2 regions of the Desulforamulus ruminis DSM 2154 genome follow, and region 2 is predicted to be linked to the other one. Evidence: a T-box and tRNA genes for the amino acid it is inferred to sense, from the RefSeq annotation. Region 2 holds a T-box; the other holds one or more tRNA genes.
The links. The T-box of region 2 lies ahead of metG (methionine--tRNA ligase). A T-box ahead of a tRNA ligase gene usually reads a tRNA of that ligase, here a tRNA-Met.
Positions count from the first base shown of each region.

Region 1: it encodes a tRNA-Met, which carries the amino acid that the T-box ahead of metG (methionine--tRNA ligase) is inferred to sense. The anticodon was not compared.

Region 1 covers NC_015589.1:277,577-292,940, forward strand. Annotated here, with positions in the region: gene gltX (glutamate--tRNA ligase) at 1-1,396, shown strand, start outside; gene cysE (serine O-acetyltransferase) at 1,548-2,234, shown strand; gene cysS (cysteine--tRNA ligase) at 2,236-3,696, shown strand; gene DESRU_RS01435 (Mini-ribonuclease 3) at 3,700-4,110, shown strand; gene thyX (FAD-dependent thymidylate synthase) at 4,322-5,071, shown strand; gene DESRU_RS01445 (hypothetical protein) at 5,078-5,242, shown strand; gene rlmB (23S rRNA (guanosine(2251)-2'-O)-methyltransferase RlmB) at 5,490-6,221, shown strand; gene DESRU_RS01455 (NYN domain-containing protein) at 6,230-6,742, shown strand; gene sigH (RNA polymerase sporulation sigma factor SigH) at 6,938-7,588, shown strand; tRNA gene DESRU_RS01465 (tRNA-Thr) at 7,787-7,862, shown strand; tRNA gene DESRU_RS01470 (tRNA-Tyr) at 7,872-7,957, shown strand; tRNA gene DESRU_RS01475 (tRNA-Met) at 8,033-8,108, shown strand; tRNA gene DESRU_RS01480 (tRNA-Thr) at 8,112-8,187, shown strand; tRNA gene DESRU_RS01485 (tRNA-Met) at 8,195-8,271, shown strand; gene tuf (elongation factor Tu) at 8,734-9,936, shown strand; gene rpmG (50S ribosomal protein L33) at 10,351-10,500, shown strand; gene secE (preprotein translocase subunit SecE) at 10,606-10,959, shown strand; gene nusG (transcription termination/antitermination protein NusG) at 11,015-11,542, shown strand; gene rplK (50S ribosomal protein L11) at 11,572-12,000, shown strand; gene rplA (50S ribosomal protein L1) at 12,052-12,741, shown strand; gene rplJ (50S ribosomal protein L10) at 12,998-13,534, shown strand; gene rplL (50S ribosomal protein L7/L12) at 13,588-13,968, shown strand; gene rpoB (DNA-directed RNA polymerase subunit beta) at 14,383-15,364, shown strand, end outside.
Region 2 covers NC_015589.1:113,025-128,388, forward strand. Annotated here, with positions in the region: gene DESRU_RS00570 (GerAB/ArcD/ProY family transporter) at 1-1,093, opposite strand, end outside; gene DESRU_RS00575 (sigma factor G inhibitor Gin) at 1,345-1,533, shown strand; gene DESRU_RS00580 (hypothetical protein) at 1,488-1,757, opposite strand; gene DESRU_RS00585 (aminotransferase class I/II-fold pyridoxal phosphate-dependent enzyme) at 1,908-3,365, shown strand; gene tmk (dTMP kinase) at 3,399-4,022, shown strand; gene holB (DNA polymerase III subunit delta') at 4,015-5,022, shown strand; gene DESRU_RS00600 (PSP1 domain-containing protein) at 5,012-5,860, shown strand; gene DESRU_RS00605 (initiation-control protein YabA) at 5,835-6,146, shown strand; gene rsmI (16S rRNA (cytidine(1402)-2'-O)-methyltransferase) at 6,133-7,029, shown strand; gene DESRU_RS00615 (AbrB/MazE/SpoVT family DNA-binding domain-containing protein) at 7,100-7,354, opposite strand; one part of gene DESRU_RS20110 (IS3 family transposase) at 7,552-8,005, shown strand; one part of gene DESRU_RS20110 (IS3 family transposase) at 8,005-8,900, shown strand; T-box leader at 8,973-9,221, shown strand; gene metG (methionine--tRNA ligase) at 9,261-10,811, shown strand; gene DESRU_RS00640 (TatD family hydrolase) at 11,015-11,797, shown strand; gene cobO (cob(I)yrinic acid a,c-diamide adenosyltransferase) at 11,790-12,320, shown strand; gene DESRU_RS00650 (cyclase family protein) at 12,482-13,132, shown strand; gene DESRU_RS00655 (DUF3794 domain-containing protein) at 13,211-14,215, opposite strand; gene DESRU_RS21410 (3D domain-containing protein) at 14,427-15,260, shown strand.

The DNA.
Region 1 (15,364 bases), 160 kb from region 2:
AGGGGCCAGATCAGCCCTTTTTAACTGGCTTTTTGCCCGGCACCACGGGGGTCAATTTGTGGTCAGAATAGAAGATACCGATCTGGAGAGATCCTCCAGGGAATCGGAAGAGAATATTTTAAATGCCCTGCGTTGGCTGGGCATGGACTGGGATGAAGGCATCCAGGTAGGAGGACCTAACGCTCCCTACCGGCAAACGGAGCGATTGGAAATTTACAGGGGTTTAGCCCGCAAATTGTTGGAACAAGGGCATGCCTATCCTTGCTATTGCAGTGAAGAGGATCTGGCCGCCGAGCGGGAAATGCTGATGGCTAAAGGGGAGTTGCCCAGGTACCTGGGACGCTGCCGGGAACTTTGCCCGGAGGACCGGGCAAAGCTTGAAGCAGAGGGCAGAAGGCCGGTCCTCCGTTTTAGGGTACCCGAAAATAAAATTGTTACCGTTAATGACCGGGTTCGGGGTCAGGTGGAATTTGACTGCAACGGCATCGGAGATTTCATTATCATGAAATCCGACAATATTCCCACTTATAATTTTGCTGTGGTGGTGGATGACCACCATATGGAAATTACCCACGTGGTCCGGGCGGAGGAACATTTGTCCAATACGCCAAGGCAGTTGTTAATCTATGAAGCCCTGGGCTGGAAAACCCCTGAGTTTGCCCATATTTCTCTTATCCTGGGCAAGGATCGCTCAAAGATGAGTAAGCGCCACGGGGCCACCTCCATTGAACAGTATCAGCAGTTAGGTTATCTGCCGGAGGCCCTGGTTAACTTTCTGGGCTTATTGGGATGGTCGCCGGGTGGAGAGGAAGAAATTTTTACCACCCAACAAATGATTGAATTGTTTTCACTGGATAAAGTATCCAAAAGCCCGGCGGTATTTGATTTAGATAAACTCAACTGGCTGAACGGCAATTACATTCGCCAATGTCCCGTTGACCGGTTGGCGCAAATGGCCATTCCTTATTTAAAAGAAGCGGGATATTTGCAAGGAGAAGTTGGGCCTGAAAAACTGGAATGGTTAACACAGGTGGTGGCCATCGCCAGCAAATATATCTCTTATATGCAGGAAATAACCCTGCATGTTGACATCTTCTTCAAAGACCAGGTGCCGCCGGTGGATGAAGAGGCCAAACAAGTTCTTACAGAGGAACATATTCCTTTGGTTATGAATACAACTATTAAACTGGTAGAAGAAGCGGAGGAGCTTACCGAAGCGTCGGTCAAGGCTTTATTAAAAGCCGTTGGCAAGCAAACCGGCCTGAAGGGGAAAATGATCTTTATGCCTGTACGGGTTGCCCTTACCGGAAAAATTCACGGACCGGAACTGCACCAGATCATACCAATCTTCGGGAAAGAACGTACCATTGCCCGGTTGAGGGCGTCTAGTCGTTAGCCTCAAGGGTATTTTTGGGGGTCCTGTTGCTAGCCTAATGCTGCATTTCCTTGGGTCCTGTAAATCACATACTAGCAACAGGACCTCAGAGGATGACCCCAAAGACTAACGACACAAAGAAATGCCGTACTAGCAAAAAGGAGGCGACCGCGTGTTTGGCCGGATAAAGAGAGAGATTCATGCCGTTTTTGAACGGGATCCTGCGGCAAAAAGTGTTATTGAGGTATTGCTATGTTATCCGGGCCTTCACGCGATCCTGTTTCACCGGGTAGCCCATGCCCTGTATAAAAAGAAATTTTTTGTTACAGCCCGTTTTCTCTCACAAATTTCCAGATGGCTTACAGGGATTGAAATCCACCCCGGGGCCAAGATTGGTGAAGGTCTCTTTATTGACCACGGGTCCGGTGTGGTGATCGGGGAAACCGCCGAGATTGGCGACAACGTAACCATCTATCAGGGAGTTACCTTGGGTGGGACGGGTAAAGAAAAGGGTAAACGCCACCCCACCATCGGCAACAATGTGGTCATCAGTTCCGGCGCCAAGGTGCTGGGATCCTTTCAAGTGGGCGAGAATGTTAAAATTGGGGCCGGATCGGTTGTGCTGAAACCGGTTCCGCCCAATTGCACCGTGGTGGGCGTTCCCGGCAGAATTGTGATTCGGGACGGTCAAAAAGTATCGCCGGTTCAGGACTTGCGCCATGACCAACTGCCGGATCCCATTGCCGATATGTTGGCACAGATGCAGAACACCATCGAAAAACTGGAGCAACGGGTAAAGCAACTGGAACCGGCAGAGGATATTTTACACCGAGAGAGCGGAGGGGGCCGAGGAGATTAAAATGGAAATTTACAACACGCTGACCCGATTAAAGGAAGAGTTTATTCCCGGTGAGCCGGGGCAGGTCAAAATGTATGTCTGCGGTCCAACCACCTATAACTTTATTCATTTGGGAAATGCCCGGCCACTGGTGTTTTTTGACACGGTCCGCCGGTATTTTATGTATAAAGGCTATAAGGTTTATTACATTCAAAACTTTACGGATGTGGACGATAAAATTATTAACCGGGCCAAGAAAGAAAACCTGGATCCCCTGGCCCTGGCCAAAAAATATATTAATGAATTCTTTGTGGATGGCGACGCGTTGAATGTACTCCGGGCGGACCGGTATCCGAAGGTTTCCGAACATATTAAAGAAATTATCAACTTAATCAAGCTGCTTCAGGAGCGGGGCCATGCCTATGAGGTGGAGGGGGACGTTTATTTTTCTGTGCGTAGTTTTCCCGGCTACGGCAAATTGTCCGGACGAAGTCTGGAAGATATGCAGGCGGGAGCCAGGGTTGAAGTGGATCCCAGGAAAAAGGACCCCATGGATTTTGCCCTGTGGAAAGCGGCTAAACCGGAAGAACCCAGCTGGCAAAGCCCCTGGGGCAACGGACGCCCCGGCTGGCATATTGAATGCTCGGCCATGGCCGGAAAATATCTTGGCAGCGGATTTGATATCCATGGCGGGGGGTTTGATTTAATCTTTCCCCATCATGAAAATGAAATCGCCCAGTCCGAGGCTGCCTGTAAACAACCCTTTGCCCGCTATTGGATGCACAACGGATTTATCACTGTGAATCAGGAGAAAATGTCTAAATCCCTGGGGAATTTCTTCTTGGTCAGGGAGATTTTAGATAAGTTCCCCCCGGATGTGATCAGGTGGTTTTTGCTTTCAACCCATTATCGCAGTCCTCTGGATTTTGATGATGAGAAGCTGGCGGTGGCCGGACGCGGGCTTGAACGAATTAAAACCGCCCTCCGCCTTCTTTATGAAGCCATGGAACGGCCTGCTTCCGGTGAAGAAGAGGCCGGCGCAGGAAGCTCCTTTCACGAGAAGCTGACCCTGCTGCGGCTGGAATTTGAAAAAGCCATGGATGACGATTTCAATACCGCCCTGGCGATCTCGGTATTTTTTGAATTAGCCAAAGAAATTAATATTTTGGTGAACGGAATGGGCGATAAAATTTCCCCGGAAGCCGTGCTGGCCATGGAGCAGGCCCATGATTTGGTGAAAGAGTTTAACCGGGTTTTAGGAGTATTGAAAGAAGATCCGGTCAGCGGCAAATTAGTCCTGGAAACTTCCGGCGAGGATGACGGATTGACCGAAGGACTGGTGCAACTGATTATTAAAATCAGGCAGGAGGCCCGCAGTAAAAAGGACTGGTCCACTGCAGACACCATTCGCGACGGTTTAAAGGAACTGGGGATTATCCTGGAAGACACTCCCCAGGGAGTTCGTTGGAAAAAGCAGGTGTAGGATTTGGATAACCAATCTTTAGAACCCCGGGGGATAAAGCCCGAAGAGAGTCCAAGCCTGGTGCTGGCTTATATTGGGGATGCGGTTTATGAACTGGCGGTCAGGGAATATTTAGTACAGCGGGGCATGGTTAAAGTGAACCAACTGCACCGGACGGCCGTGAAGTATGTGCGTGCCGGGGCCCAGGCCAAGGCGTTGTTTTCTCTGGAGGATAAACTTTCCGAAGAAGAAATGGCTGTGGTGCGCCGGGGCAGAAATGCCAAGTCGGGAACTCCGCCCAAGGGGGCCTGTGTGCTGGAATACCGCCATGCCACAGCCCTGGAAGCCCTGATCGGATATTTATATTTTAAAGAACGTCATGAGAGAGTTCGGGAAATCATCAGCATGGCTGTGAATGAAATAAGCCGTCAGTAGCTAAAGGGTACTCTAGTTGCTGGACTTAAGGGTAATAGCTCATAGGTCCAGTTGGTAGCCTTGCGGGTAATACTTTAGGGTCCTGTTGTTTGTAATGGTAACCAAGACCAAGGGCACAACCGATAAGACGAACAACAGGACCCTAAAGACAGCCTATGAGTCTAGCAACAAGATCCGAAGAATGCCTATTAGGTTAGAGGGAGAGAGTTATGTGGCCAAAGCAACATTGAAAGTTCGATTATTACAGCATACACCGGAACCGGAGAAACTGGTGGCCATGGCTGCCAGGCTGTGCTATTCACCTTCCGGCATTGATGATCTGGCAGAGGATGTCATCCATTCGGATCAGCAGCAATTTATTAAAAAACTGATGGATATGGGACATTATACCACCATTGAGCATATTTCCTTTACCTTTGGTGTTGAAGGAGTATCCAGGAGTCTACTGGCCCAGCTCACCCGGCACCGCATCGCCAGCTTCAGTGTGCAGTCCCAGCGTTATGTAGGTGAAACGCGAGCGCAGAATAAACAGGGAATTTTTGATTATATTATTCCGGAGACCATTCTTCAACTGGGACCGGAAGCTGTGGCGGAGTTTGAAAGTCAAATGACCCGGATTCAAGCCTGGTATGACGGTTGGGTGCAGAAGCTGGGCGGGGGCAGGGTTGCTTATGAGGATGCCCGTTTTGTACTGCCCAATGCTGCGGAAACCAAGCTGGTGGTAACCATGAATGCCCGGGAATTGCGTCACTTTTTTGATTTGCGTTGTTGCAATCGAGCGCAGTGGGAAATTCGCAATCTGGCGGAGCAAATGCTGAAGCTGGTAAAAGAAGCGGCTCCCACTATTTTCAGGGACGCCGGCCCCAGTTGTTTATCCGGTCCCTGCCCGGAAGGAAAGCTTAGCTGTGGTAAAATGCCTGAGGTCCGTAAAAAGTTCGGGATGATAAAATCCGGAGAGTGATCCTATATGAATCTTCCTTTGGTGATTTTAACCCTTTGGGGAGTCGCCCTTATTTTAGGGGTTACGGGAGTGTTTATCCGCAAAAGACTTCTTATTTTCCTGGGCATGGCTGCTGCTGTGGCCGGGGTTATTGCAACCTTTTATTTAAAGTATCTGGTGTCCAAGCTGTAGGCTAGGGATATTTAGCCTTATGCTGCATTTCTGTTAGGTCCTGTGGTTAGCCTAACAGGCATTCCTTAGGGGTCTCGTTGTTAGTGTGAATGCACTTCTTTTAGAACCCAAGCCTAAGGAATGCTTAAATACGAACAACAAGACCCTAAAACAAAACAGTATAAGTCAGGACCCCGGGGAATTTCAGCATAAGGCTAATAACGGGACCTCAGAGAAAGGCAGTATAAGACTAGCAGGAGGCGATCTGGTGAGCGAAATCATTGCCGGGCGCAACCCGGTTCGTGAAGCACTTCGGGCAGGGCGTCCCATCAATAAGGTGATTATGGCCAAAGGAACCCCTTCCGGACCTTTGGGAGAAATTACTAGGATGGTCCGGGAAGCAGGCATTCCCATCCAAACGGTTGACCGGGCGTACCTGGATAAATTACAAACCGGCGTACCTCACCAGGGTATTGTCGCTTATGCTGCGGCCAAGCAGTATGTGGAAGTGGAGGATATTCTGAGTGCTGCCCGGTCAAAGGGTCAGGAGCCCTTTATGGTGATGCTGGATGAAATAAACGATCCTCATAACCTGGGGGCGATTCTGCGTACCTGTGATGCGGCCGGTGTGCACGGGGTAATCATCCCTCAGCGCAGATCCGTCGCTTTAACGGCAACGGTGGCCAAAGCTTCCGCAGGAGCGGTGGAGTATGTACCGGTGGCTCGGGTAACCAATCTGGATCAAACCATTCGTTCGTTAAAGGAGCAAGGGCTTTGGGTTGTGGGGGCGGAGATGGACGGCCCGGACCTGTTTTGGCAGGCTAAATTAACCGGTCCTCTGCTGCTGGTGATTGGCGGGGAAGGAAAGGGACTGGGCAGATTGCTTAAGGAAAGATGCGATATGCTGGTCCGTCTGCCCATGCTGGGACAAGTAGGCTCCTTAAATGCCTCGGTGGCAGCTGCATTATTGGTGTATGAGGTCGTACGCCAGAGAGGGTAGGTTTGTCCGTGCAAGATTTTTATGTAGTGGATGGATATAATGTTATTCACGCCTGGCCGGATTTTGAAGGAATCAAAGCCGGCGGGCTGGACCATTGCAGGGATAGACTGATTGACATCCTAGCCAATTTTGCTGCCTTCAGCGGAGCCCGGGTGAAAGTGATTTTCGATGCCCACTTGGTTAAAAGCGGCATTGAGCATGCGGAGTTTATTCATGGCGTTGAGGTGTTTTACACCCAAGAGGGAGAAACCGCTGACTCGTTGATTGAAAGATTGGTGGGGGATTTGGGCAAGCTGGGAACCGTCTATGTGGTAACCTCCGATTGGGATGAACAAAGAATTATTTTTGGCCGCGGGGCTTTTCGGGTAACACCGAAAGAGTTTAGAGAGCAAATCGTACAGATAAATCGACAGCAACAGGAGAATTATAACAAAGAAAATCCCACAGAAGGCTATCTGGAGGACAAATTGCCTCGAGAAATCAGGATAATTATGGAAAAATGGCGTCGCGGGAAGAACTGATGCCTGTCCGGGTTGGACTTTTTTTACCTTGACGAGTCTTTTTAACATAAGATATAATGATTCATGGAACTCTCTAAGAACGTTCTTTTTTTAAATAATTAACTATTTAACCAATGGGTAAACAGACCCCGGTGATATTAACGGATATGTCGTTTTTCTTTTTTGTAGTTGCTTAGTGATAAAGAAGCGGGGGCGATGGATTTGAATTCAAATGCACAAAGGGAAGTTTCCGGAGGCTACCAGGTAATGGTTGATGAAGATGTCGTCGAGTTTGCTCGTGAAGGTGACGATGCGGCCCTGGAGTACTTGATTAACAAGTATAAAAACTTTGTGCGTGCCAAAGCCCGCTCGTATTTTCTGATCGGCGCAGATAGAGAAGATATTATCCAGGAAGGCATGATCGGTTTATATAAAGCCATTCGTGATTTTAGAATGGACAAATTATCTTCCTTCCGGGCTTTTGCGGAACTATGTATCACCCGGCAAATCATTACCGCCATCAAAACCGCCACCCGGCAAAAGCATATCCCTTTAAATTCTTATGTCTCATTAAACAAACCCATTTACGACGAGGATTCGGATCGTACCCTGCTGGATGTAATCTCCGGTTCTAAAATTACCGACCCTGAGGAACTGATTATCAGCAGGGAAGAATTTGACGACATTGAAGAAAAAATGGGTGAAATTCTAAGCTCCCTGGAATGGAAAGTTTTAATGTCCTACCTGGAAGGGAAGTCCTACCAGGAAATTGCCGAAGATCTGAAGCGCCATGTCAAGTCCATTGATAATGCGCTGCAAAGGGTCAAACGAAAGCTTGAGAGATACCTGGAAAAACGAGAAGTATAATCTGCCAGCCAACCCCGGGACCCCCGGGGTTATTTTAATGCCAATAATTCTACAAGGGCATATTATTTACCTTTATTTAATATAAAAAATTTAAAGTTAAAAATCTGTAACATTTCCAGACAATACTTTTGGTGAATGGTTGACAGTAACATGCTTATCTGTTATTATATCTCTTGCGCGGTTTGATCCGAATTCTGTGCCGACGTAGCTCAATTGGTAGAGCAGCTGACTTGTAATCAGCAGGTTGCGGGTTCGAGTCCCATCGTCGGCTCCATTTATATACGGAGGGATTCCCGAGCGGCCAAAGGGAGCAGACTGTAAATCTGCCGTCTGACGACTTCGAAGGTTCGAATCCTTCTCCCTCCACCAGTTCACCCCTTCGCAGGCGGAATAATATTTTAGTTGCTCATGAACTTTTGCCTGTGATATAATATTTTATGTTGACGCGGGATAGAGCAGTTGGTAGCTCGTCGGGCTCATAACCCGAAGGTCGGGGGTTCAAGTCCCCCTCCCGCAACCAAATGCTGCTATAGCTCAGTAGGTAGAGCGTATCCTTGGTAAGGATAAGGTCACCGGTTCAATCCCGGTTAGCAGCTCCAAAATTTTGGCGGCGTAGCTCAGTTGGTCAGAGCACTCGGTTCATACCCGTGGGGTCACTGGTTCAAATCCAGTCGCCGCTACCAAACAGCATCCAGTCCGAGGGGACTGGTTTTTTTGTATTTAGCCACTGCAGCCTAATACTGCATTGCTTTGAGGCTCTGTTGTTTGCCTTATACTGAAATTATCCGGGGCCCTGTTGCTAGTAGCCTTATACTGTTTTTCTCTAAGGTCTTGTTGTTCGTATTTAAGTATTTCCTTTGGGCTTGGGTTCTAAAAGAAAGTGCATTCATACTACGTAACAACGAGACCTCCAAGGAATGCCCGTCAGGCTAACAACAGGACCAAGGAGAAATGCGGCATAAGGCTAAAGCCAACAACGGAACTAAGAAGAAAATCCCCAATAAAAGCAGGATTTTTCCATTTCTTATCGAATCGTTCCTATGAATTGTTGACAGGTATAGAATTGGCATCAATGTGAAATAACTGTAGGGAATGACGGCTATTTTTAGCAAACCTTGAAATTGATGGAGGAGGAGAAATTTTCCATGGCTAAGGCAAAATTTGAACGGAATAAACCCCACGTAAACATTGGAACCATCGGTCACGTTGACCACGGCAAAACCACCCTGACCGCAGCAATTACCGTGGTGCTGTCCACCGCCGGCGGCGCATCCGTAAAACGTTACGACGAAATTGACAACGCACCGGAAGAACGTGAACGGGGTATTACCATTAACACCGCCCACGTTGAATACGAAACCGGCAACCGTCACTATGCCCACGTGGACTGCCCGGGCCACGCCGACTATGTTAAGAACATGATCACCGGAGCAGCCCAGATGGACGGAGCGATTCTGGTAGTATCCGCCGCAGACGGCCCGATGCCCCAGACCCGTGAGCACATCCTGCTGTCCCGTCAGGTAGGGGTTCCCTATATCGTAGTCTTCCTGAACAAATCCGACATGGTGGACGACGCGGAACTGCTGGAACTGGTAGACATGGAAGTAAGAGAACTGCTGAACTCCTACGAGTTCCCCGGGGACGACACACCCATCGTGGCAGGTTCCGGATTAAAAGCATTGGAATGCGGATGCGGCAAACGGGAGTGCGAATGGTGCGGCAAAGTGTGGGAACTGATGGATAATGTAGATGCTTACATTCCCACCCCTGAACGTGCCGTGGATAAGCCGTTCCTGATGCCGGTGGAAGACGTGTTCTCCATTACCGGACGTGGTACGGTAGCCACCGGCCGTGTAGAACGGGGTCAAGTAAAAGTACAGGATGAAATTGAAATCGTAGGACTGAGCGACAAACCTCGGAAGACGGTAGTAACGGGCGTGGAAATGTTCCGGAAACTGCTGGATTATGCTCAGGCCGGTGATAATATTGGAGCGCTGCTGCGTGGTGTAGACCGCAAAGAAATCGAGCGTGGCCAGGTATTGGCGAAGCCCGGCAGCATCAAACCGCACACCAAATTCAGTGCGGAAGTGTATGTGCTGACCAAAGAAGAAGGTGGACGTCACACCCCGTTCTTTAACGGCTATCGTCCACAGTTCTACTTCCGTACCACGGATGTGACGGGTATCGTAACCCTGCCGGAAGGCGTGGAAATGGTAATGCCCGGAGATAACATCAAAGTGGACATCGACCTGATTACCCCCATCGCCATTGAAGAAGGACTGCGCTTTGCCATTCGTGAAGGCGGACGTACCGTAGGCGCCGGCGTGGTAACCGGTATCCGGGAGTAATTTTAACTTAGTGTTCCGCTTGGCGGGTTTAATTGCAAAAGGGTAGAGATTTGACCAGGGGGTGAGTTTTCAGCTTGCCCCCTTTTTATATGATGACACCAAGTCAATATTGGAAAGCCTTGCGTAATAGTTAAAGACAAGAATCATTATTAAAGTGGGTTTAATTGCAAATGGTATTAAAAACCAATATTTGAGACAAAATACTGTTATGGATGACTCCGTCACATAAGCTATTGACATACAACATCACTTGTGATAAATTTGTTAAGGTATATTAAGAGGACATAGTCGGTTCAAGTCTTTTTTATGCTGTCAAAAATTTCAAGGTGACAGTATAAGGGCAACGAGGCTTCGGTCTTGGCCCAAGACTTGGCGGAAGCCAAGTTTTCTTTAGTTTTTAGGGAGGTGTCAACAATGCGTGTGGGCGTAACTTTGGCTTGCACCGAATGCAAACGGCGCAACTACACCACAAACAAAAATAAAAAGAACGATTCCAACCGGATTGAGCTTAAAAAATATTGTAAGTGGTGTCATACTCATACAGTTCATAAAGAAACCAGATAGATTGGGCCCTTAACCCCGTATGTTGTGACCTGAGCCGCATTCCATGAGGGGTTTTATTTGAGGCACTACTGGTGAAACATAAAAAGTAAGGATGTGGCGTTTCGGATGGCTGTGCAGAAAAAACAGGTTAAAGCGGTTAGCGCTGCCAAGGAAATAGCGGCAACCAAAGAAACCAGCGGGGCTGATAATAAAAAGGAAACGGCCCCTAGGGAAGCTGCAAAGGCTGTGGCCAAAAGCCAGCCTGCAAAGGCGCAAAAGGTATCCTTTGCGGAACGGGCTGGTGGCATAAAGAAATATTTCCTTGGTGTTAAGAATGAGTTGAAAAAGGTTCATTGGCCCACCCGTAAGGAAATTGTCACTTATACCGCCGTTGTGTTTGTTTCTGTAGCTGCGGTTGCTGCTGTCATCTGGGTGTTGGATTCGCTTCTCAGTTTAGGCGTTTCGGCCATTGTGTCCTAATTGGTATCAGTGAGGGGGTGGGGGACCCGAATGATGATGGGGGTCCCTTCTGTTAATGAGTAAACAGTGGTATGTTGTACATACCTACTCCGGGTACGAAAACAAGGTTAAGGCCAACTTGGAGAGGCGTATTGAATCCATGAATATGGAAGATAAAATCTTTCGTATTCTTGTACCAATGGAAGATGAAGTAGAAATCAAAAATGGCAAGAAAAAGATTTCAAAGAAAAAAGTTTTCCCCGGATATGTCTTGGTAGAAATGATCATGACCGATGATTCCTGGTATGTGGTTCGTAACACGCCGGGGGTTACCGGCTTTGTTGGTTCCGGTTCTAAACCCATACCCCTAAATGATGAGGAATCCAAGGCCATTATCCGGCAAATGGGCATGGAAGAGCAAAAGACCAAGGTTGATTTCAACCTGGGCGAAAATGTTCAAGTATCCGATGGCCCCTTTGAGAATTTTGTTGGTGTGATAGAAGAAATTTACCCTGAAAAGGGTAAAGTTAAAGTTATGGTATCCATGTTTGGACGTGAAACTCCCATCGAACTTGATTTCACACAAATTAAAAAGCTTGACTAAGCTTTAGGCTGTAAGGAGGTGGACTGGATATGGCCAAAAAGGTAGCCGCCATTATTAAACTACAAATTCCGGCCGGTAAAGCCACCCCGGCACCCCCGGTAGGTCCCGCTTTGGGTCAGCACGGGGTTAATATCATGGGATTTGTTAAGCAATATAATGAAGTTACTGCTGCTCAAGCAGGCTTAATTATTCCAGTTGAAATTACTGTATATGAAGACCGGTCCTTTACCTTTATTACCAAAACTCCGCCAGCAGCAGTTTTGCTGAAAAAGGCGCTGGGTATTGAGACCGCTTCCGGTGAACCTAACAAAAAGAAAGTGGGCAAAGTGCCCCGCTCGAAAGTTAGGGAAATTGCTGAATTAAAAATGCCCGATCTGAATGCGGCCAGCATAGAAACTGCCATGAGCATGATTGAGGGTACTGCCCGCAGTATGGGCATTGAAGTTGTAGAAGGATAACTCATCCGGTGGGAGGATGTAGTCCGCTAGTACCACAAAGGAGGAAATCATATGCCGAAATTAGGCAAAAAGCTCCAGGAAGCAATGAAGCAGTATGATCCGTCTGTTCTTTACGAACCGTCTGAGGCACTGGCTATGGTCAAGAAAATTGCTTCGGCTAAATTTGACGAAACCGTTGAAGTGGCTTTCCGCCTGGGGGTAGACCCCCGTCACGCAGACCAGCAGTTAAGGGGTGCCGTTGTGCTGCCCCATGGCACGGGTAAAACCAAAACGGTGCTGGTTTTTGCCAAAGGTGATAAGGCTAAAGAAGCTGAAGTAGCAGGCGCAGACTTTGTGGGTGCTGAAGATATGGTTGAAAAGATTCAGGGTGGCTGGATGGGCTTTGACGTGGCCATTGCCACTCCGGACATGATGGGCCTGGTTGGTAAGCTGGGCCGGGTGCTGGGTCCCCGTGGCTTAATGCCCAACCCCAAAACCGGCACCGTTACCTTTGAAGTCGGACCTGCGGTTAGCGATGCCAAAGGTGGTAAGATCACTTATCGTACCGATAAAGTGGGTATCATTCATGCGCCCATTGGTAAAGCTTCCTTTGAAGTTGAAAAACTGGTGGAAAATTTTAAAACCCTGGCCGACACCCTGGTTCGCATTAAGCCTGCCACGGCCAAAGGCCAGTATATGAAGGCTATTACCGTGTCTTCAACCATGGGACCCGGGGTGAAGATTAACCCCTCTAAGATTTAACCTCTGCTGAAGATCTACAAATGCATACTTTTCCAGTCGTAGACCGTTGGTGTCTTAGGACCTAAAGGCAGATTGCCGCCAACCGAGGCCGGGGTTGAACTCGCAAGTTTGAACTGTTGCGGGCCTCTGTGCATGTCTAAGACACACAGAGGCCTTTTTTATACGCGCCAAGCGATAAAAAGACAACCCGGGCTGCTGCCCGCCGGGGCCGGCGACCAGTTAAGTTTTCTTTAATCCAGGGAAGGAGGTGTAACTTGTGCCAACCACAAAAGCTCAAAAACAAGCCATGCTGGCTGAAATGAAGGAAAAAATCCAGAACTCCCAGGTAACCATCCTGGCTGAATACCGTGGCATTTCTGTTGCCAAAATAACCGATCTCAGAACACGCCTGCGTAAAGCCGGCTGTGAAATGAAAGTGGCCAAAAACACCATTGCCGGCCTTGCTGCCAAGGAAGTCGGTATTGATGGTCTGGAAGACTACTTGAAAAACCCCATTGTCTTCACCTTTGGCCTTGAGGACCCGGTGGCCCCTGCTAAAATTCTGTCTGATTTTGCCAGGGAAATTAAACAGGGCCTCGATATTAAGGCGGGTGTTTTAGAAGGAAAGGTTATCGACGCCAATGGGGTTAAAGCCCTGGCCGACCTGCCCTCCAGAGAGGTATTGCTGGCCAAAGTACTGGGCGGTATGCAGGCTCCCATGTACGGCTTTGCCGGAGTATTGGCTGCCAACCTGCGCAATCTGGTTTATGTTGTGGATCAGATCCGCCAGCAAAAAGAAGGACAGGCGTCCTAAGCAAAACAGCATCATAAAAATCATTTATAAATTTTGAGGAGGTTCATTTGATTATGTCTAAAGTTGCTGAAGTATTAGAACTGGTAAAAGGCCTGACCGTACTGGAACTGGCTGAACTGGTAAAAGCTTTTGAAGAAGAATTTGGTGTTTCCGCCGCTGCTCCCGTAGCAGTAGCTGCTGCTCCCGCAGCCGGTGGCGCTGCCGCTCCTGCTGAAGAAGAGCAAACCGAATTTGATGTAATCCTCACCAGCGCTGGTGACAAGAAGATCAATGTAATTAAAGTGGTTCGCGAAATTACCGGCCTGGGTCTGAAAGAAGCCAAAGATCTGGTTGACGGTGCTCCCAAGCCCGTTAAAGAGAAAGTTGCCAAGGAAGAAGCCGAAGCCATCAAAGCTAAACTGACTGAAGCCGGCGCAACCGTTGACGTAAAATAATTGATTCTTTCTATTATATAAGGTATATAAAAGTAAATACGCCGCCCATTGCGGCGTATTTACTTTTATATCAAATCAGGGTCTGGATTCACATGACAGAAGCCCTGCTAGCCGGCATGGAAGAAAAATCCAACCGGCATTATAAAATCGACCTGAAGAGCCAGAAAACGCCTTGACAAACGGCAACATCCGTGCTAACATTTTAAAATGTCATTCTATGGTTAAAATAAATAAATTTTGGTCCGGTGGTAAAATTTACGAATAATTTTTTGCATAATCGGCCAGAATAAAGGAGATAGGGGATCATAATGCTTATAAGGCGAGGGATTGTTTCTAAAGGGCAAGACCTTGCTTTTCGTTGTCTTTGTTTTTAATACGTATTTTGTTAAATATTTAAGGGGTGTGATGCGTTCGATGGCTTACCCGGAACAAGTAGGCAGCAGGGTGAGGTGGAATTACGGTAAACTGCAGGAAGTTTTGGACTTACCCAACCTTATTGAAGTTCAGCGGAACTCTTACGAGTGGTTCTTGCGGGAGGGATTAAGGGAAGTGTTCCATGACATCTCTCCAATTCAGGATTTCACCGGAAACCTGGTCCTGGAATTTTTGGACTACACCCTGGGAGAACCCAAATATTCGGTGGAAGAGTGCAAGGAACGCGATGTTACGTACGCTGCCCCATTAAGGGTCAAGGTTCGCCTGATTAATAAGGAAACTGGAGAGGTGAAGGAGCAGGAGGTCTTCATGGGGGATTTCCCGCTGATGACCGACAAGGGAACCTTTATTATTAACGGTGCTGAGCGGGTTATCGTCAGCCAACTGGTCCGTTCGCCCGGTGTATATTTTGCGGATCAAATTGACACCAGCGGCAAAAGGCTGTTTACTTCTACCATTATCCCCAACCGCGGAGCCTGGCTGGAATTCGAAACCGACGTTAACGACCACATCTTTGTTCGCATCGATCGCACCAGAAAAATCCCGGCAACTGTGTTGATACGGGCATTAGGTTTTGGCTCCAATGCCATGATTACCGAACTTTTTGAAAACGATAAGAATATTCAGGAAACCCTCAGTAGGGACAATACCGATTCCGAAGAGGAAGCGCTGGTTGAAATTTATAAAAGGCTCCGCCCCGGCGAACCGCCCACGGTGGAAAGTGCCCGTTCTTTATTAAATACCTTATTCTTTGATCCCAAACGATATGACTTGGCCAATGTGGGCCGGTACAAACTTCAGAAAAAATTAAAACATGGCGTTTTGTATCGCTATCCCAACGGCCAGGATGGCCCCACTGAGTGGGACCGTTATTTAAATAAGGAAGTTCCTGTAGATCGTGAATTTATCCGGGAACTGACCAAAGAGGATATTATTGCCACTAAGAAATACCTTCTCGGCC
Region 2 (15,364 bases):
AACGATTTAAGCCGTGGCGGAACAGGGAGAGAAGGTATAATAACAAGGGAAGACCCAGATTGATAAAAAGGATGGAAACCGGGAAAGTATACTGGGAAAATTCCAGCAGTTTTTCCGTATTAGGCCAGGATATAAAAGCCAGCACCACGATTAGGGCTCCTGCCGGCAGGACCAGGCAGCGATAGCTGGTTAGGCCGAACCATTGGGCCAATCCATACACTCCGGCAAAGAAGAAGGTGGTTAATTTCATTAGCATGCCGGAAATCCAGACGGCCATGAATAAAGCGCTGGGCTGAAAAATCAGTTCCTGTACAAAATGGGGAGGCTGCGACAGCAAAGTAAATAACGGAAAAACCAGCCGGCTGGTCCGGTCCGCACCAAGGCTGCCTACTACGGTGATGATGACCATTTCCAGCAGGAAAAACAGCAGGAGAATGGCATATAGGGTAACCCTCCGGACAGCAGATTTCCGCTGGATAAAAGGGATCAGCATTAAAATTACCGCCGTTTCCCCGAGCCAGCTGGACGGTGACAGAGAACCGGTAACAATGGGACCAACCCCTTTGGAAAAGTCCGGTTTAAGGTTATACCAATCTACTGTCCCCACAAAAACAAAAAAAATAATAAGAATGGCAAACAAGTTGAAAAAAAGAATTAAGCTGTTGGCCCGGACAATTACCTCCAACCCCAGGTACAAAGCCGCACAGGAAAGCAGGGTAAGCAGCACCAGGAAAACTACCGGTGGGGTTTCGGGCATGTAAGCCGCGGACATCAATGCCTGGAATTGCCTCAAAACGTAATAGGCTACATAAATAAAGTAAAAAATAAACAGGAGGCTTACCAGCTTTCCCAAGGGGAAGCCCAGTATATCCACAGCGTATTCAATGATGGTCTTTTCCGGATAGCGAAGGCCCAGAGAGGTGGAAACCAGGGCAATTAACGACCCAACCGCCAGAGCGATTACCAGAGCCAGCCAGGAGGCCATACCTGCTCCCTTGGCCACTAAACCCGGTACAAAAAGAATGGAGGTGGCAAATACAATCATGACCAGATACCCCATGGCCTGCCACTCAGAAATTTTCCAGTTTTTCAAAAAACCATCCTCCCATAAGCTCTAAAAAAGCTGCTTATCAATACTTCTAGTATTTTCTCCCAATAAAGAAAACATGTACAAGAATGCAGGTTGTATTGGATCAGGCATACGAATAAAAATACCGGCTGCTTTTCGCGCCGGTATAAAAAGGTTTCACTTCACCAATTACCCTGCAGGATCATATACTTAGCTTAGAGAATGTTTTAATAGCTCGATTTTTAGGGAACACTGGAGATAAAAGGGGGGTTGGTATGGAAAAATTTTTAAATTGTGCTTTATGCCGGAAGTCTGTACCTGAAAACAACACCGGCATCACTCTTTTGGGAAGCTATATCTGCGAAGCCTGTGAAAATAAAATTGCCAACCTTGCCTGGGATGATCCCGAATATGACCTTTATAAAAGCGGTCTTAAAAAAATCTGGCGTTGTAACGAGGCCTGACTTTTCGCCAGGGCCTCTTTCTTTTTATCCAATCTTAACTTGCGGTGAGCCAGCTCGATGTCCGTTTTTATTTGTCTGAGTGTGGTTAAATCAATCCCGGCCCGGGCGGCAATTTCCATGTCGCTGCGACCGCTTTTCCATGCCCGGATCAGGCGGGTCACACTGGTGCGGTATTTTTTAGACAGGGCTTTTTCGTCGATTTGAGGACCCTTTGATTTAGGCATTCTGCTGCTCCTTTCTCTGCCCATCCCTTTATTTTAATTTTCCCCTCTTAAACACAGTCTATAAGGTTAAAGGAATGGAAAATAAGTTAGTAATTAATTGGCAGTTAATTTTTGTATATGATAAAATAAGTTGTTAATTATTTTTAGGATGTGGTTGGGTTGGAGCAAAAAAATGCTCCTTTATGGGAGTCGTTGCTGAAGCAGAAATTTGCCGGGTCGGCCCAACTGCATATTCCGGGTCACCGGAGTGGACAGGCCATTCCTACGGAATTTTTAAATTTGGCGGGAACAGGAATCTTTCAACTGGATCTTACAGAGATTCCCGGACTGGACGATTTGCATGATCCCCGGCAGGCCATTGCCGAAGCTCAGAAATTAGCAGCGGAACTGTATGGTGCGGAAAAAAGTTTTTTTTTAGTGAATGGTACCAGTGGCGGGCTGCTGGCTTTAATGCTGGCCTGTTGTCATCAGGGTGATAAAATTATTGTTCCCCGTAATGCACATAAATCCATCTTCTCGGGTCTGGTATTATCCGGGGCAGCGCCCGTTTATTACTATCCCCGGATCATGAAAGATTTTTTTTGTTCCAACGGACCGGATGTTTGGCAAATTAAAAATAAATTTAAAAAGGAGCAGGGCATCAAGGCAGTGATGGCGGTTCATCCCACCTACTACGGGATTGCCGGAGATTTGCCGAAGGTGGCGGATTGCTGCAGAGAAAACAATGTGCCCCTGTTGGTGGATGAGGCCCATGGCTCCCACCTGAAATTTCACCGGAATTTACCCCCGGATGCCCTTTCCTGCGGGGCGGATGCCGTGGTGCAAAGTATGCATAAAATGGGCGGCTCCCTGACCCAGTCCTCCCTCCTGCACATCCAGGGGCCTTATCTGGATAGGAAGCGGCTGGCAGAGGCGCTGCGCATGGTGCAGAGCAGCAGCCCGTCCTATTTATTGATGGCTTCCCTGGACCTGGCCCGCAGACAACTGGCTCTGAAGGGGGAAGAACTGATGGGCAAAGCCCTGGAAAAAGCCCTTTGGTGCCGGGAACGTCTGGAAAAACTAAAAGGGGTAAAGGTTTTGAACCAGGCGTATCTGGATGGGGACGGAGCCAGGTATTTTGACCGAACCCGGTTGACCTTTTCTTTACAGGACCTGGGTTTTTCAGGGTATCAGGTATCCCAACAACTAGAGCAAAAATATGGCGTTTTTGTGGAGATGGCGGATATTGCCTGTGTGGTGGCGGTGATTTCCCTAGGCACCACCTGGGAGGATTGCCGCAGGCTAATGCATGGAATAGAAGAGCTGACCCGGTCCCAGACGCAAACCGTGTCCCGGTTTTACCCCGAGACGTTCATGCTGCCGGAACCGGTAAGCCATTTAACCCCCCGGGAGGCCTGGCTCAGGCCCTCGGTAACAATTCCTCTGGAACAAAGTCTGGGCAGCATAAGCGCCGCCACCGTAGCGGTTTATCCGCCGGGAATACCGGCTCTTTGTCCGGGAGAGGAAATTACCAAGGATATTTTGGAATACCTGCAGGAAGTCCGGCAGAAGGGCTATCCCTGTCATGGGCTGGAGGACAGCGGGTTAAAGGTGATTCTTGAGGTATGAGTGGAGAATGATATAATTTAGCGTGGAGGGTTTATGTCCAAGGGATTGTTTATCGTATTTGAAGGTGTGGACGGGTCGGGAAAATCCACCCAACTGGATCTCTTAAATAAATATCTGACGGCCCGGCAGATTCCTACCTGCGCCACCCGGGAACCCGGGGGAACTCCGGTGGGAGAAAAAATACGGGAGTTTTTACTGGACCCGGTTTTCCAGGAAATGCAGGGGCACACGGAGTCTTTGCTTTACGCGGCGGCCCGGGCCCAATTGGTGGCCCAGGTGATCCGGCCCGCATTGGAACAGGGAACCGTGGTGCTCTGTGACCGTTATATTGACTCCAGTCTGGCCTACCAGGGTTATGGCCGGGGGCTGGATATTGAATTTCTAAAGAAAATTAATGAGCTGGGGACCGGGGGCTTGCAGCCTCATATAACCTTTCTATTGAGCCTGCCGCCGGAAGAAGGTCTGGCCCGCTCAAGAAGAACCAAGTCGGCCGACCGGCTGGAGAATGAAGCCATGGATTTTCATCGCCGGGTTTGGACCGGCTACCTAGCTTTAGCCCGGCAAAATCAAAGTTATGTTGTTTTGGATGCACGGCGAAGCATTGAAACATTGCACGAGGAAATTTGCTCAGTGATGGGTGGAATGATGGGTGTATAAGCTCAGTGATATCATCGGGCACCAGGAAATGATTCGGACGCTGAAGCATGCGGTGCAGCGGGACCGGGTGGCTCACGCTTACTTGTTTATGGGGCCGCCGAGGATTGGCAAGGGAACGGTGGCGGAGCGCTTTGCCGGCTCCCTGTTGTGTGATGAGCCCCGGGATGGTGATGCTTGCGGTTTGTGCCGTTCCTGCCGGCAGCAGTCCGGCGGCAATCATCCGGATTTGCATCGATTGCGGCCATCCGGGGCATCCATAAAAATTGAGCAGATCAGGGAATTGCAGCGGCAGGTGCAATTTAAACCTTACCAGTCCCGGAGGCAGGTGATTCTTATGGAAATGGTGGAAGCCATGACCACGGAAGCCGCCAACTGTTTTTTAAAAACCCTGGAGGAACCGGTGGGGGAAACGGTTTTCCTGTTGTTGACCCATCAGCCCCAGGCCCTTCTGCCGACCATTTTATCACGCTGCCAGCAGTTGGCCTTGCGACCCCTGAGTCAAAGGGAAGTGGCAGAGGGTTTGTTGAAACTTTGTCATTTGGACCCGCAACAGGCGGATAAACTGGCCGCTCTAACCGGCGGCAGCCTGGGCCTGGCGGTGCGGCTGGCCGACGGAAGCGAGAGCTGGGACGTCCGGAACCGGGTGTTGGAGATGGTGCAAAGATTTCCCGAAATGCAGAAGGCTCAAGCCTTGAGCATGGCGGAGGAATTATCCTCCGACCGGGCGGCGGCTTTGGAGGGTCTGGGGCTGATGCTCCTGTGGTTTCGGGACCTGCTGGTTTATCATTATACATCCGACCCGGGACTTTTAATAAACCGGGATGTGCTGGACAAGTTAGGCCGTCAGTCCGCCTGTTATGCTCCGGCGGGATTGGTGGCAATACTGGAGGATATAAAGCAAGCGAAGGATCATATCGAAGGAAACGCCAATACAAGGCTGGCCTTGGAAGTATTGATGTTAAAAATTCACTCCTACGGAGGATCTTATAATGTCCGTTAAAGTCGTTGGTGTACGCTTTAAAACAGCAGGCAAGGTTTATTATTTTGACCCGGACGGCATTGAACTGAAGCAGGGAGACCATGTGGTGGTTGAAACCACCCGGGGCGTTGAATATGGCGAAGTGGTGGTGGCCCCCAAGGAAGTCCCGGATGAGGAAGTGGTGGCTCCTTTAAAGCAGGTCCTGCGCAAGGCCACCGCAGAGGATGACCAGCAGGTCCAGGCCAACCGGGAAAAAGAGAAAAAAGCCTTTCACATTGCGGTGGAGAAAATTGTTGCCCACGAACTGCCCATGAAATTAATCAGTGTGGAGCAGACCTTTGACGGCAATAAAATTATTTTTTACTTTACGGCTGAAGGGCGCATTGATTTCCGGGAATTGGTCAAGGATCTGGCTGCAGTTTTCCGCACCCGGATTGAATTACGCCAGATTGGGGTGCGGGATGAGGCTAAAATGGTAGGAGGGCTGGGTTGTTGCGGCAGGGAATTGTGCTGCGCCTCCTGGCTGGCGGATTTTGCCCCGGTTTCCATTCGCATGGCCAAGGAACAAAATTTATCCCTTAATCCGACTAAAATATCCGGCATCTGCGGTCGATTAATGTGTTGTCTGAAATATGAAAACGATGTTTATGAAGAGGCCAAGGCCGGGTATCCGGAAATCGGCACCCTGGTCATGTCCCCGGACGGGGAAGGGAAGATCGTAACCATCAATATATTCCGGAAAACCGTGAGTATTGAACTGCATGAAAGTAAAGCCATTCGCGAATATCCCCTGAATGAGTTAAAAATTAAGCAAGGCCGAGGTGAATGCAACTGTGGCTGCCCTGCCCGGCAGGATTAATCGTTTGGAACAGGCCCTTCGTCAGATTTGCGATGAGGTGGACCGCCTGAAACAGGAAGTAAGGGAACTGGAAGATGAAAATAGCCGTCTAAGACAGGAAGTGGCCGGCTTATATGCGGAAGAAAATGAGGGAGCGGGTCGGAATCGACCCGGTGCCCGCAATCTGTGGGACTTGTATGACAAGGGATTCCATATTTGCAACTTGTATTTTGGCAAGGGCAGAGAAGGAGAATGCATCTTTTGCTATGCCCTCATGAGCAGAGGAGATCAGAATGACGGTGCTTAAAGAACGGGGAACCCTGTATCTCTGCGCAACCCCCCTGGGAAATCTGGAGGATATTACGCTCCGGGCCTTGCGTATTTTAAAAGAAGCGAGCATCATTGCAGCGGAGGATACCCGCCATACCCGGAAACTGCTCAGTCATTTTGATATCCACACGCCCTTGACCAGTTATCATTCTCACAGTGGTGAGGGCAAAGGGGAACACCTGCTGCAACGTTTGAGGCAAGGGGAAGCCGTTGCCCTGGTCTCGGACGCCGGCATGCCCGGCATCTCAGACCCGGGAGCAGAATTGGTTAAACAGGCCGTGGCCGAGGAGATTGACGTGGTCCCGGTTCCAGGGCCTTCGGCGGGGATTGCCGCTTTGATCATTTCCGGCCTGCCGACCCACAAGTTTGCCTTTGAGGGTTTTCTTTCCAACCAGCGAAAAACCCGGCGCAAGCAACTGCAGGCTTTAAAAAGGGAGCACCGCACCCTGATTTTTTACGAATCTCCCCACCGGCTGGTAGACAGCCTTAAAGAGATGCTGGCCCAATGGGGGGAACGCCCCTGCGCGGTGGCCCGGGAGCTGACAAAAGTGCATGAAGAAATTAAAAGGGGCACCCTGTCTGAGGTGCTGGCCCATTTTGCAGAAAATCAACCCCGAGGAGAGATCACCCTGGTGGTGGCCGGCTTGCCGGAAGAAGAACGGAATGAATGGGAGTTCCGGGAACCCTGGCTGGAACTGTCGGTGCTGGATCACGTGACCCTGTTGGAGAAGGAGGGCCGGGAGCGCAGGGAGGCTATCAAGGAGGTGGCCCGGCTGCGGGGAGTGCCTAAGCGGGAAGTGTATGCCCTGGTCCATGATACCGGAGAACAAAGAAGCCCGGAGTTTCCTCCAGGCTCTTAATTTAAACAAGGTTTTATAAAGACGGCGGAAAATAAAATGAGAGACGCTTGTCTCTCATTTATGTATTATGCTATACAACTTTTACACTTTCACCCATGGCGATGGCGCACTCGCGGCAGACCATTTTTCCTTTGTAATGCTGCACATCGGAAGCATTACCGCAGAAAACACACGCTGGTTCATATTTGCGCAGAATGATTTTTTCGTTGTCAACGTAGATTTCCAGGGCGTCTTTTTCATCTATGCCCAGAGTACGGCGCAACTCAATGGGGATTACCACCCGACCCAGCTCGTCCACCTTACGAACAATACCTGTGGATTTCAATCCGCTTCCCCTCCCTGACTTAACATTCGACAATATACCAGAATTTGCTACATATAAATCATACCAGTACTAACCGGAACAGTCAATATTTTACTTTTAATTTTATTCATAATATGTATAAAAAGCACCATATTCGGGAATGAAGTGCACCCCAAATGTTGGAGAAAAAAACTAACACTTGGAGGTGCACTTTTCTAATGACAAAATACAGCGATGAGTTTCAGCTTAGGCTTGTAATGGAAGTCGAATCAGGACAATCCATAACTGTTGTAGCAAGAGCACATGGTATTCCCAAAAAGAACTTACAGCGATGGGTTTCAATTTATGAACATGGTGGTATTGAACAACTGTTATTAAAAAAACAGCATTACTCACAAGAATTTAAGATCTCCGCTATTGAATATCGCTGGCAGCATCACTTATCCTATAGACAAGCAGCTGCCGAATTAGAAATTCCTAACGAAGGTACTCTGTATCAATGGGAAAAGCGATATTTAGAAATGGGTTCGGCAGGTCTGCAAGCCACCAAGAAAGGCAGGCCCCCTAAAATGCCAAAGAAATCTGAGAAACTTAAGCGGAATCTGACTAGAGAGCAAGAGCTGGAAGCTGAAAATGCTCAGTTACGCATGGAGAATGCTTACCTAAAAAAATTAAATGCCTTAGTTCAGGAAAGAATCGCCCGCGAAAGTGGGAAAAAGCGGCTGCCATCAACGAACTAAGGCAGGAATTTAACCTGATGGCATTACTCAAGTTTGCCAGCCTGCCCCGGAGTACCTTCTACTACTATCTAAAAGCTATGGACAGGCCTGATAAATACGAAGAAATCAAAGCTGTAATCCAAGAAATATACCACGCTCATAAAGGCAGATACGGCTACCGGAGAATCACCCTTGAACTGCATAATAGAGGGTACCGTATTAACCATAAGACGGTCTTAAAGCTGATGGGGCAATGCAACATCAAGTGCCAGGTGCGAATACGCAAGTATCGCGCCTATAAAAAAAAGTTGGGTAAAGTAGCCCCCAATATTCTGCAACGTGATTTCAAGGCAGATAAACCGAATCAGAAATGGGTTACTGACATTACTGAGTTCTCCCTATTTGGAACAAAGCTGTACCTCTCTCCGATCCTTGATTTATTTAACGGAGAAATCATCAGCTACAACATATCAGACAGGCCGACCTTCCATCAGATAATAGATATGCTGGATAAGGCATTCTCAAAGATTCCTGACAACACAAACCTTATCTTCCATTCAGATCAGGGCTGGCAGTACCAGATGAGAAACTATCAAAATAGGCTTAACAAAAAAGGAATTATCCAGAGCATGTCACGCAAGGGTAACTGCTTAGATAATTCAGTAATGGAGAACTTTTTTGGTCTTTTAAAATCAGAATTACTCTATCTTCAAGACTTCGATTCAGTAGAACATTTCCGAAAGGAGCTCGAAGATTACATAGATTACTATAATAATCAAAGGATTAAGTGCAAACTGAAAGGACTGAGTCCTGTTCAATACAGGATCCAGTCCTCCAGAGTTGCTTAATTATCTGTCCAACATTTCGGGTTCAGTTCAGAAAACTTGACAGGTGCTTGATTGTTGGATACAATCGAAGTAGCAAAGGCTATGATGGGGATGAGTAGGCGGAAGAACCTTTTAGAGAGCGGGGAACAGGTGCAAGCCCTGCAGGGAGGACCGTTCGAACATGGCTCCGGAGCCGCCGGTTCGAAGCAAGGGAAGGCTTGCTGTAGGGCCGGACGGTAGGGCACCGTTACGCGCTTTTAAGTGTTTTACACTTGCTGAGGCCGTTTACTGCAAAGGAACGGCAAATCAGGGTGGTACCGCGGGATTTACCCCGCCCCTGCCAGGGGCGGGGTTATTATTTTTTAGAAGGGAAGAAATCACTTGACAAAACCTCCATTTTATATCACCACACCCATTTACTACCCCAGCGATAATCTGCACATCGGCCATGCCTACACCACGGTGGCCGCTGACACCATTGCCCGCTATAAGCGTCTTACCGGCCATGAGGTTTGGTTCCTGACCGGGTCCGATGAACACGGTCAGAAAATCGAACGGGCGGCCCGGGCTAAAGGCCAGTCCCCCAAGGAATACGTGGACAATATTGTGCTGGGATTCAAAAAACTATGGGAGCGTCTGGGCATCAGTTATAATGATTTTATCCGCACCACCGACCCGCGCCACCACAAGGTGGTTCAACAGTTTTTCCAGCAGCTTTATGATCAGGGCGACATCTATAAGGCCGAATACGAGGGCTGGTACTGTACCCCCTGCGAAACCTTTTTTACCGAATATCAACTGGCGGAAGGAAAATGTCCCGACTGCCAGCGGGAGGTGGAAAAGGTCCGGGAGGAAAGCTATTTTTTCCGCCAGTCCAAATATGCCGAGCGCTGGCTCCAGTTTATTGACGAGCATCCGGATTTTATTCAGCCGGTTTCCCGGCGCAACGAAATGGTCAGCTTTGTAAAGCAGGGCTTGGAAGATCTGTGTGTCTCCCGGACTACTTTTGACTGGGGCATCAAAGTCCCCTTTGATCCCAAACATGTGGTTTACGTATGGGTGGACGCTTTAACCAACTATATCTCCGCTTTGGGTTACGGTACCGAGGATGACAGCCTCTACCGCAAATTCTGGCCGGCGGATATCCACCTGATGGCCAAAGATATTGTGCGTTTTCATACCATCATTTGGCCCATTATGCTGATGGCCCTGGCCCTGCCCCTGCCCAAGAAGGTGATTGGTCATGGCTGGCTGCTGCTGGATAGCGGCAAAATGTCCAAATCCAAGGGCAATGTGGTGGACCCCCACGTGCTGATGGATAAATACGGGGTGGATGCCGTGCGTTATTTCCTCCTGCGGGAACTGCCCTTTGGCTCCGACTGTGTTTACTCCGAGGAAGCCCTGGTAAAGCGTGTTAACACCGACCTGGCCAATGATTACGGCAACCTGCTGTCCCGCTCCGCCACCATGATGGAGAAATATCAGCAGGGTGTACTGCAGGCTCCCGGGGCTCCCGAAGGACCGGATGCCGAATTAATTGATCTGGCCAGGACCACCCCTCAACTGGTGGAAGAATACATGAATAAGAGCGAAATTTCCAATGCCCTGGGGGCCATTTGGCAGGTGGTCAGCCGGGCCAATAAGTATCTGGAAGAAACGGCTCCCTGGTCTTTAGCCAAGAATGGTCAGACGGAAAGGCTGAACACGGTTTTATATAATGTGGCTGAAGTTCTGCGCCTGGCCACCATTATGGCCACTCCCTTTATGCCTGGCCTGCCCGGCCGGGTTTGGCCGCAACTGGGGATTCAAGACAAACCGGAACTGCAAGCATGGAATAGTCTGAGCTGGGGCCTCCTGCCGGCGGGAACCACCGTCAAGCGGGGCGACGTACTGTTCCCCCGCATTGATTTAAAGAGTCTGGAACTGGATTAACTTTGGGGGCGGCCTCGGGGGTTTCTTTTTTAGTCTTGTTGTCAGCCTGATGAGGATTCTATTGGGTCCTGTTGTTCGTTTTAAAAGAGTATTCCTGAGATACTGCAATATTACTAGACCTTAAAGAAAGCCCATTAGGCTAACAACTGGACCCCTAAGTAATGCCTCCTAGGCTGAACAGGGACCTAAAAGGAGTGCTAAAGATGCTGATTGATTCCCATGCCCACCTGGATAACGAGCGGTTTAATGAAGACCGGGAACAGGTCATTGCCCGCTGCGGCCAAGAGCTAAAAGCCGTGTTGAATGTCGGTTATGATCTGGCTTCTTCCCGTCGTTCCATAGCTCTGGCCGATGCATATCCCTTTATTTATGCCGCTGTGGGCGTCCATCCCCACGATGCCAAGGACGCACCGGAAAATTATCTGGACCAATTGCGGGAAATGTCCCGGCATCCCAAAGTGGTGGCCATTGGGGAGATTGGCCTGGATTACTACTATGATCTGTCTCCCAGAGAAGTTCAACAGAAAATTTTTAAGGAACAACTGGCCTTGGCCGGAGAGTTGAACCTGCCCTTTATTATCCACAACCGGGATGCCCACGGGGATGTTCTGCAAATTTTACAGGAGGGCCAGCCTTTTCCGGCGTCCGGAGTACTGCATTGCTTTTCGGCCAGTTGGGAAGTGGCCCAGGCTTGTTTGAAAATGGGTTTATACATCTCCCTGGCCGGACCGGTGACTTTTGCCAATGCCGGAAAACTGAAGGATATTGCTCAACGGGTTCCCCTGGACCGGCTGCTGGTGGAGACCGATTGTCCCTATCTGACGCCGGTTCCCTTCCGGGGCAAACGCAATCAACCGACCTATGTCCGTCACGTGGCGGAACAAATTGCCCAATTAAGGGGGATAGCGCCGGAAGAACTGGGCAGGATTACCGCAGCCAATACACTGGCGTTGTTCAAGCTGCCGGGGGTGCTGCTAAATGAATAAAGAACGGGGCTTAATCCTGGTTTTTACCGGCAACGGCAAGGGCAAAACCACCGCGGCCCTGGGGTTGGGCCTAAGGGCTTGGGGCCATGAAATGAAGGTACTGATACTTCAATTTATCAAGAGCCGCACCTGCGGAGAGCATCTGGCTGCCCGTCAAATGCAGCCGGGTCTGGAAATCAGGCCCTTGGGGTTGGGCTTTATTGATTTCAAGGACCCCCAGGCAGTGGCCCGCCAGCAGCAGGCAGCCAGGGAGGCGCTGGACAAAGTGGAGAAGGCCATGCTGTCCGGGCAGTATCAACTGCTGATCCTGGATGAAATTTTGTATGCCCTTAAATATCAACTGATCCCCTTGCAGGATGTAATCAACTTGCTGGAGAGAAAACCGGAGACCCTGCATCTTGTGCTGACAGGCCGGGATGCCCCTCCGGAAGTCATTGAGCGGGCGGATCTGGTGACGGAGATGAAAGAAATAAAACACCCCTTCCAGCAAGGCATTGACGCTCAGAAGGGGATTGAATTCTAGCTTACGGTTCTTGCTATGGGGTCGTTGCCTTACGGGATGAATTCTTGGGTCCTGCTGCTGGCCTTTAAGGTATTCCTTTAGGGTCCAGTAAACAGGACCCGGGGGAATGCTTTTAAGTCCAGCAACCGGACCCCTAAGGAATACCCGTTAGGCTAAGAGAGGTGTTTGGCCTGAGAATCATTGATTTGACCCATGCCGTTGCACCGGATATGCCGGTGTATCCGGGAACAGAACCGCCACGGATAGCCGAAGCCTGTACCCTGGAGAAGGATGGTTTTAAAGAAACTCTGCTGACCCTGTACTCTCACACCGGCACCCATATGGACAGCCCCGCTCATCTGTTTAGCCTGGGGAAAACGCTGGACGTTTACGATCCCGGTTACTTTTATGGAAGGGCGCTGGCCTTGGATGTGTCCGGCTGTAAAAGGAACATTGAAAAGAAGGATTTGCTCCCCCATGAAGCAAGAATAAAAAAAGCCGCCTTTCTTTTGTTTTATACCGGCTGGGAAAAATTATGGGGTACCCAAGGCTATTTCAGCGGGTTTCCGGTTTTATCCCAGGAGGCGGCCCGGTGGCTGGCCCAGCAAAATTTGAAGGCCGTGGGTGTGGATGCCATTTCTGTTGATCCGGTGGAAGGAGTATCGTCCTTGCCGGTTCACCGTACACTGCTGGGCAATGAAATATTGATTATTGAAAATCTGGTCAATTTACATTTGCTGATCGGCCGGGAATTTATCCTGTGCTGCCCGCCCTTAAAGATTGCAGGAGCGGACGGGGCTCCGGTCCGGGCGCTGGCGGTAGTCCATCCGTAAAGAAGGCCCGGGGATGACGGCGGTTTTAATTGAATCATTACAAAGGTGAGAGGAGGAACCGGAAGCGGTTCCTCCTCTTTAGGCGTTGGTGATACCAAAGCTTACATCATCAATAAGGGCGGAGCAGGTATTCCAGGGCTGAGAAGTAAAGACAAAGGCAATGTTGGCTGAAACGGTCCCTGCCGGGGCTGTGCCCGTCAGCCGTAACTGGCGGTAGCTGGTGCTCAACTGCTCGGAGGAGATCATCTGCTGGGCGGTATTCAGAATATTACCCAGGGTGTCCCTAAAACTAATCCTGGCTTCCAATGTATAACCGCAGGGACGATCCCTGGGAACCTCGCTGTTCCTGGCCCAGAAAGTCATCTCATAGGTGGTACCCCCGGTTAGACCCTCTACATTGCGGGAGAGGGAAGCCGAGAGGGTGGGGCAGCATCCCAGTGCCGCAGCCTGACCGGTTCTGCCGTTGGGGTTGGGACAAACGTTTTGACTTTCCCATAGGGCCGGAGTGTTGTTGATCCAATCTTCAAAGCTTTCGTCCTGAATGCCCAGGGTAGCGCCGCTAACATCGCATATCTCCACGAAAAACTGTCGCTGCTCAACGATCTTCAACAGAAAGGAGACGGTCACCACCTGCTGGAGCCTGTTTGGGCGGGGGAGATCAAAGTCGATGGAAACATCTACATTGCGAAAATCAATCTCAGTGTTGCCGGGGTCCGTTACTTCAAGGGGCGGATGCAACTGAATGTTTTTGCTGAAAGGGAAATCTTCAGACATGTGACGGACATCATCATGCTTATTCACATAAAAGATTTGCTTGTGAATTTCGCCATGGATGGTAATGCTGCGGATAAACCGGGGGCCACATTGGGGTTCCCCGAAGTGGATGGTGGCCTTGGGACTGTTGCAGCCGGTCTCGGTGGTAAAATGGGGATCTGCCTCCAAATCCCGGACTACCACATCGATATGGTCTATCTTTTTTGCCTGCTCTTCCGGGCAGATGACATTCTCCACCGTGATTGAGGCCATCTGCTCAGCGATTACCACCGGGAGCTTAACTAACTGACAATTTAGGCCGTTAGGCATGTCTATACCTCCTTTTTCCAAGGTGGTTCTTAAATCCACCAAAGATTGTGTGGTATAGTATATTCCTGGGTTATCCAAATGAGGCCAGTCCAGTTTATTTTGTTCTCTGGATAATCCATCCAGCGACAAAGGTTGTCATTATTTTTAGTTATATTTTCCATCCCCCTGAATATATTTTTGGAAGGCACAGTTTACGAAAGGGGGATGAGCAATGAATTTAGGCATCAAGAATATTTTGCACGACCGGACCTGTCGGCTCCTCTTAGGGTTAATTTGCCTGTGTATTGCTTTTCTGGCCGGGTCTCTGGCCTTGGGAAAACAAATCCGTATTCAGGCGGACGGCAAGGAGTATATGGTGTTTCAGTTACGGGGCACGGTGACCGATGCCCTGGCCTTGGCCAATGTAACGCTAAGCGGAACCGATAGGGTCCACCCTTCACCCTCATCCAGACTGAGGGACGGAGAAAAGATTACCGTAACCAGGGTCAAGATAAAGGAGTTTACCAATCATCAAGTAACTCAGTTTGCCTTGGAGAAAAGAGAAGACCGGAATCTTTTTCCCGGGGAACAGAAGGTGATCAAACAGGGAAAGACCGGAATGGTAAGACATTATTACAAAGTGGTTTATTGGGACAATCAGGAGAAGCAGCGGCAATTGGTAAAAAAACAAGTCCTTAAAAAACCTGAACCCATGATTGTTGCCTATGGCCCTCCCATTGTTCCATCACGGAACATGACCAGAACCGAGAACCTGGAAGAGCTTTCTTCCGGGAAATATAAACGGATTATTCAAGCCTACTCCACCGCTTATACCCATACGGGCTACCGGACCGCAACGGGAGTAAAGCCTTACCGGGGAGTGGTATCGGTGGATCCTAGGGTCATTCCCCTGGGAACCAAATTATATGTCGAAAACTATGGCCCGGCCGTGGCCATGGACACCGGCGGCGACATAAAGGGCAACCGCATCGACGTTTTTTTTGAAACCCGGCAAGAGGCGCTTTCCTGGGGAAAGCGCCAAGTCAAAGTACACATTTTAGAATAAAAGCTGAAAATGAAGGTCAAGGGACGGCGTTTAATATGCCGCCCCTTGTTGTTGTGCAGGGGAATTTGTATGAATTTTACAGGAGGATCACACCCTGAAGAGGA